DNA from 3 places in the Lacinutrix gracilariae genome. Region 1 is predicted to be linked to each of the others. Evidence: riboswitches for the same ligand, from Rfam matches in the RefSeq annotation. Region 1 holds a riboswitch; each other region holds the start of a gene.
The links. A riboswitch is a leader RNA that binds a small molecule or an ion and turns the genes downstream of it on or off. The one in region 1 is predicted to bind S-adenosylmethionine.
Positions count from the first base shown of each region.

Region 1 (2,273 bases):
TTCCTAAAGCTTTACTATAAACGGTTGCTTTATCCATTTCAAGATTTATTAAATCCATGTTTTCATCAATGCTTTCTACTTGCATATCATCCATTGGAGATAATTCTAACAATTGTTTTAGCTGAATAATATATTGTTGGTAATCATTTTTAGCTGCTATAACATTGTATTTGTTTGTAGCTGTTTGGCTTTGTGCTTCGGTATAATCACTTAAAGCGATTGTTCCTGCATCTAAACGAGCTTTAGCTCTTTCTTCTTCTGTTTCTGAAGCTAATAAATTGTTTTCCGCAATAGCGATATTTTCTTTACTATAAAGGGTTTGCAGATATACTTCTAGAATGTTTAAAACGATGTTATTTTTTTCTACTTCTTCTAAAAAAATACTCTGTTCTAACAATATTTTGTTTTGCTTAATTTCATTATTAAGTTGGTTTCCTTTAAACAAAGTCATTGAACTATTAATACCAACATTGGTACTATGAATTTGGTCTGTAACATAATCGCTAGTAATTGGGTCAATGGTATTACCACTAGAAAAATTTTGCGATGCACTACCAAATAAGTTAGGCAATCTAGATGATTTTGCTTTACTATAATCTACTTCTGCAATGCTTTTATTTAAAGTTGCATCTTTAACAGTAATATTATTTTCTAAAGCATAGCTAATGCAGTCTTCTAAAGACCACACTTTTGGTGTGTTGCTATCAGAAACCTCTTGAGCAAAAGATAACTGCATAAAGAATATGCTGGCAAGGATGAGATATAATTTCATTTTTTTGAGTGTTTTGATTTAACAATTCAAAGATGAAACTATATACTTACTTATTATAAAGCGATAGACGTTTGCGAGTATTGAATATACAAATGCCTTTATTTTATCGATGAGATTTTTATAAATTCTAAACCTTTTTCTATTTAAGTGTTAGTTCATTGTTTTTCACTTTAATACAGAACTTAAATATTTTATAAAAAATTAACATTTATTAAGAAATAGAACTGTTTTTATATATTACTTTTGCGCACTTAAATTAATTATCAAGAATCTCATAAAAAGGAGATAGCAACCTGCAATAACAAGCAAGGTGCTGAATAGATAAGCCAATTCATTGGAAAAAATGTTAACCCATACTTCTAATACGAATAGCTATTTCCTTTTTAAAATGAAAAAAAAAGACAAATGGCAAGTTCAAAAGCAATTACACCACAATTCTCTGCATTAATACCCTTATTTGTATTTGTATTTACCTTTTTAGGTGTAGGAATTTATCTTAACGACTTTTATGCTTTACCTGCACCAATAGCCGTTATTGTAGGTATAATAGTTGCGTTTTTAATGTTTAAACAAACTATAAATTCTAAAATAAACACCCTTTTAAAAGGATGTGGTGATGATAAAATATTAACCATGTGCTTGATCTATTTGTTAGCGGGAGCATTTGCAACCATAACTAAAACCACAGGAAGTGTAGATGCTATTGTAAATTTAGGATTAGACTTTATAGCAATACAGTATATTTATTTTGGTGTTTTTATAATTGCAGCTTTTTTATCGGTTTCTACAGGAACCTCTGTTGGTGCAATTGTAGCTTTAGCTCCTATTGTTATAGGTTTTGCAGAAAAAAGTAATGTAGATCCAGCTATTTTATGTGGTGCTTTATTAGGAGGTAGTATGTTTGGTGATAACTTATCTATTATATCAGACACCACTATTGCAGCAACACAATCTTTAGGTTGCAAAATGAGTGATAAATTTAAACAGAATATTAAAATAGCGCTTCCAGCAGCTTTGTTTACTATTGCTATTCTTGTTTTTCAAGGATTACAACTAGATTCTAATTTAGAAGACACTACTGTTTATACTTATTCTGTATTAAAAATAGCGCCTTATATTTTGGTTATTGCCTTATCTGTAATTGGTGTCAATGTATTTGTAACCTTACTTTTAGGTGTTATTTCTGGAGTGTTTTTAGGAATTGTATATGGAGATTTTACCTTAATAGAATCTACTAAAATAGCATACACAGGTTTTACAAATATGACAGAAATATTTCTTCTTTCATTGTTAACTGGTGGTTTAGCAGCTTTAGTATCTAGAAACGGAGGGATTGATTATTTTTTAATCAATATTAAAAAACTTATAAAAAATAAAAAATCAGCACAATTGGGTATTGCCTCTTTGGTTGGTACTATTAATATGGCAATTGCTAATAATACGGTTTCTATTATTATTGCAGGACCTATTGCAAAAACAATAAACGACGAGTATGAATTAG
Region 1 is NZ_JBHULM010000007.1:249,775-252,047, forward strand. Features, by position in the region: gene ACFSSB_RS04010 (TolC family protein) at 1-772, opposite strand, end outside; SAM-I-IV-variant riboswitch at 1,028-1,126, shown strand; gene ACFSSB_RS04015 (Na+/H+ antiporter NhaC family protein) at 1,178-2,273, shown strand, end outside.

Region 2 (2,273 bases), on a different contig from region 1:
AATTTGCGCTCCACCTTCTACTTGATCTCTAGCAACACTTAATGCTTCGTCATACTTCTCTTCTTTTATTAAGCGTAGAAATTTACGAGACCCTGTAACATTGGTTCTTTCTCCAACATTTATAAAGTTACTTTCTGGAGTTACAACTAATGGTTCTAAACCTGAAAGAGTTAAGTATTTATTTTTAGTTTTCCCCATTATGCTTCTATTTCTAATTTTCTTGGCTTATATTTTTTTGCAACTTCTGCAATTAACTTAATATGCTCTGGACTAGTACCACAGCAGCCACCAATAATATTGATTAAATTATCTTGTAAATACGATTCAATATAGGTTTGCATTTCTTTTGGTGTTTGGTCATATTCACCAAATGCATTTGGCAATCCTGCATTTGGATGTGCAGAAGTAAAAAACTCGGTTTCATTAGATAAGCGTTGTAAATAAGGTTTTAGTTGCTCTGCTCCTAAAGCACAATTAAAACCTACACTTAATAATGGAATATGAGAAATAGAAGTTAAAAAAGCTTCAACCGTTTGACCTGACAAAGTTCTTCCTGATGCATCTGTAATGGTACCAGAAACCATTACTGGAATATCGATATTTCGTGCTTCTTTCACTTCTTCAATAGCAAATAATGCGGCTTTTGCATTAAGTGTATCAAAAATGGTTTCAACCAAAAGAATATCTACTCCTCCATCTAGTAAAGCTTCTACTTGTTGCTTGTAGGCAACGCGTAATTCTTCAAAAGTAATGGCTCTATATTCTGGTCTGTTTACATCAGGAGATAAACTAGCTGTTCGGTTTGTTGGACCAATACTTCCTGCTACAAATCGAGGTTTATTTGGATTCTTTTTTGTGAATTCTTCGGCAACTTTTTTTGCTATTTTGGCTGACTCAAAATTTAGTTCGTATACCAAATCTTCCATATTGTAATCTGCCATTGCTATTGTAGTACCAGAAAAAGTGTTGGTTTCTACAATATCTGCTCCTGCTTCAAAATATTTAGCATGAATGGTTGCAATGGCTTCTGGTTGGGTAAGCGACAGCAAATCATTATTACCTTTTAAAGAAGTTGGATATTCTTTAAAGCGTTCACCACGAAAATCTTCTTCGGTAAAATCATACTGCTGAAGCATAGTACCCATGGCACCATCTAGCACTAAAATATGTTGTTTTAAAATTTGTTTTATATCTGACATGTTATATTAAATTATATAAATGTCATCAGGAAGGGAAGTAAGAGAATTACTTATGGTTATCTGTCTGTTTACTGAAGATTCAGTAAAAAGTAGAATTTAGCACCTTCTTTTTTATAAAGGGTTGCCAAGGCTTCAATGGGTCTATTCCCTCTGCCTTTCGTGATAACATTCAATACGATTATGAACAAATACCATTTACTAATTGAAATTTCAATAATAATTTCAATTAACAACTAGTATTAAAGTGTAAAATAACAGAATAAAAATAGGATAACCAATTTTATTCATATAAATCTGAAGAAATATAGCGATCTCCTATATCGCAAATAATAGCAACAATGATTCCTTTATCTATTTGTTCTGCAATTTGTAAAGCAGAAGCTACAGAGCCACCACTACTCATTCCTGCAAAAACACCTTCTTCTTTTGCTAGTCTATTGGCTACTTCTCTTGCATCTTCTTCGCTTACATCAACTACTTGATCTACTTTAGAAGCATTAAATATTTTTGGTAAGTATGCTTCTGGCCATTTACGAATACCAGGAATTTTCGCACCATCCTTAGGTTGCGCTCCAACAATTACCACGTCTTTATTTTGCTCTTTTAAATAGGTAGAAACTCCCATAATGGTTCCTGTGGTTCCCATGGCAGAAACAAAATGTGTAATTTCTCCGTTAGTATCGTTCCAGATTTCTGGTCCAGTAGTTTTATAATGTGCTTTCCAGTTATCTTCATTAGCAAACTGATTCAGCATAAAATAGCCTTTCTCTTCACTTAATTGAATGGCTAAATCTCTTGCTCCTTCAATACCAACATCTACAGAAGTTAAAATTAATTCTGCACCATAAGCACGCATGGTTTTAATGCGCTCTTTGGTAGAGTTTTCTGGCATTATAAGCACCATATTTAAACCTGAAAGCTGTGCAATAAACGCTAAAGCAATACCTGTATTACCACTTGTTGCTTCAACTAGCGTATCTCCTTTTTTAATATCACCACGTTTTAAGGCTTCGGTAATCATATTAAAAGCAGCTCTATCTTTAACGCTTCCTCCAGGATTTTTTCCTTCTAATT
Region 2 is NZ_JBHULM010000011.1:344,013-346,285, forward strand. Features, by position in the region: gene metH (methionine synthase) at 1-198, opposite strand, end outside; gene ACFSSB_RS08710 (homocysteine S-methyltransferase family protein) at 198-1,199, opposite strand; SAM riboswitch class I at 1,253-1,368, opposite strand; gene cysM (cysteine synthase CysM) at 1,480-2,273, opposite strand, start outside.
Region 2: another riboswitch for S-adenosylmethionine. It lies ahead of ACFSSB_RS08710 (homocysteine S-methyltransferase family protein); the one in region 1 lies ahead of ACFSSB_RS04015 (Na+/H+ antiporter NhaC family protein).

Region 3 (2,273 bases), on a different contig from region 1:
CGATTCAAAACCTCCTTCAACACCAAAGGTAACTACGCCACTTTGTCCGTTTGGCAAATATTTATCGGCAAGTTTTTTATATTTACTAGATTGTAAACCAGGATAATTCACCCAATTCACTTCTGGCTGCGCTTCTAACCATGTTGCTAATTCTAATGCATTTTCACTGTGTTTTTGTATACGCAGTTCTAAAGTTTCTAAACCTTGAATAATTTGAAAGGCATTAAAAGGGCTTAATGCTCCACCATAATCTCTTAGTCCTTCGACTCTAATTTTTGCAATAAAAGCAGCAGCACCAATAGCTTCGCTATACACTAAACCATGATAACCAGGAGATGGTTCTGTAAATTCAGGAAATTTACCATTGGTCCAATCAAAAGTTCCTGCATCAATAATAACTCCACCAAGAGAGGTTCCGTTACCAGTAATATACTTGGTCAACGAGTGAATTACAATATTAGCACCATACTCTATTGGGTTTAACAAATAAGGTGTTGCTACTGTATTATCAACAATTAAAGGCACTTTATTTGCTTTAGACACCTCAGCAATTGCTTCAATATCTAAAACATCTAGTTTTGGGTTTCCTAAAGATTCTACAAAAAATGCTCTTGTATTTTCTTGGCTTGCTTTTTTAAAGTTTTCAACATCTGAAGGATCCACAAAAGTAGTTGTAATACCATGTCTTGGTAAGGTAACACTTAGTAAATTATAGGTTCCTCCATACAAACTACTAGAGGCAACAATATGATCACCTGCTTTTAAAAGAGTTAATAAAGTTGTTGAAATTGCTGCAGTTCCAGAAGCAGTTGCTACTGCTGCAATACCACCTTCTAAGGCAGCTAAACGTTGTTCTAGAATATCATTTGTAGGATTATTTAATCGTGTGTAAATAAACCCTGGAACCGAAAGATTAAATCTTCCTGCTGCATCATCAGAATCATCAAAAACATAAGATGAAGTTTGGTAAATAGGAACTGCTCTGGTTCCTGAAGTTTGACTAACGTCGTGTCCTGCGTGCAACGCTTTAGTTGCGAATTTTTGTGTACTCATTTTTCTAAATTTTGAATTAAAATAAATTAAACCAAAAGCCAAATAAGCCTCGTTAGAAGCGTACTTAATAGAAAAATGTTAAAAAGAAAATACCAATTACAGATGAGTAATTGGGTTTGAGTTATCTATCCAATACTTCGATTAATGAATCGAACATTAAGTAGAATTTAGCACCTTCATAGTAAATCTAAGGGTTGCTAAGGCTTCATAGAGTCTATCTCTCCACCTTTCTTGATAACATTTCAGTAAGTGTTTGAACTTTGTGAGCACAAATATTGCATTACAAAAATTTAATATCCAAATTTTTTAAGCTTTTTTTTTCATTCTTTTTTTTGAGGAAGGCTAAAAACTAGGTGTGCTCTGCTAAGTACTTGTCTTTAATAATCTGACCTACAGGCTTATTTTCAATTTTACTTTCTAGCCAAGAAATAATATCTAAATATAAAAACGCACGACGCTCATAAGGATGATCTTCATATTGTTTTAAAACCACCAACAGTTTTTTAAATTCCTTTTTAAGATCTTGCGGATAAATATCTTGCAAACCTCTAATAAATTTTATCATTTCTTTTTGCACCTCATGAAGCTCATTCATTTTAATTAAAAACTTATAAGTACTACGCAGTAAGGTTTCTAAATGATAATCTAAACCTGCCTCATAATGCGCAACCAGGTTTAAAACTCTAGAAAAACACAGTAAATCTTCACGCATAGAAAGCGTTTTATTAGAAATAATTTTATCTAAATATTTAATGCATTCTTTATTGTTTCCTGCTCCAAAATGCATACTAGCAAATTTGTAATAAAAAACCATTTTATGGTGTGCATCAATTTTATTACTATACGGAATTAATTCTTTTTCAATCTGAGGAATAAGCGCTAAACCTTCACTAAAACTACCATCAATAAAATATTGATTTATATTATGAAAGTTGGTATACAAAAAAACCAAGCTGGCAACGTTTTCATCTTTAGGAAAACCATCACTAGCAACTGTAACTTTAAACTCGTTTAATTTTTCAATAAACTTTGGCTTATTTCTAATAAAATAAATAGCCTCTAACAGGTAGTTATTTCCTTTTAAGAAAAAAACGGGATTTAAATTTATCATACTAGGATTTTGATAAAATAAATCTACCCACTTTGATGCATATTTATAACAATTTAAAAAATCTTGTAGTAAAAAACTATACCATAAATGCGCTTTATAAAACCATAAT
Region 3 is NZ_JBHULM010000011.1:357,738-360,010, forward strand. Features, by position in the region: gene ACFSSB_RS08765 (O-acetylhomoserine aminocarboxypropyltransferase/cysteine synthase family protein) at 1-1,053, opposite strand, end outside; SAM riboswitch class I at 1,172-1,294, opposite strand; gene ACFSSB_RS08770 (hypothetical protein) at 1,403-2,273, opposite strand, start outside.
Region 3: another riboswitch for S-adenosylmethionine. It lies ahead of ACFSSB_RS08765 (O-acetylhomoserine aminocarboxypropyltransferase/cysteine synthase family protein); the one in region 1 lies ahead of ACFSSB_RS04015 (Na+/H+ antiporter NhaC family protein).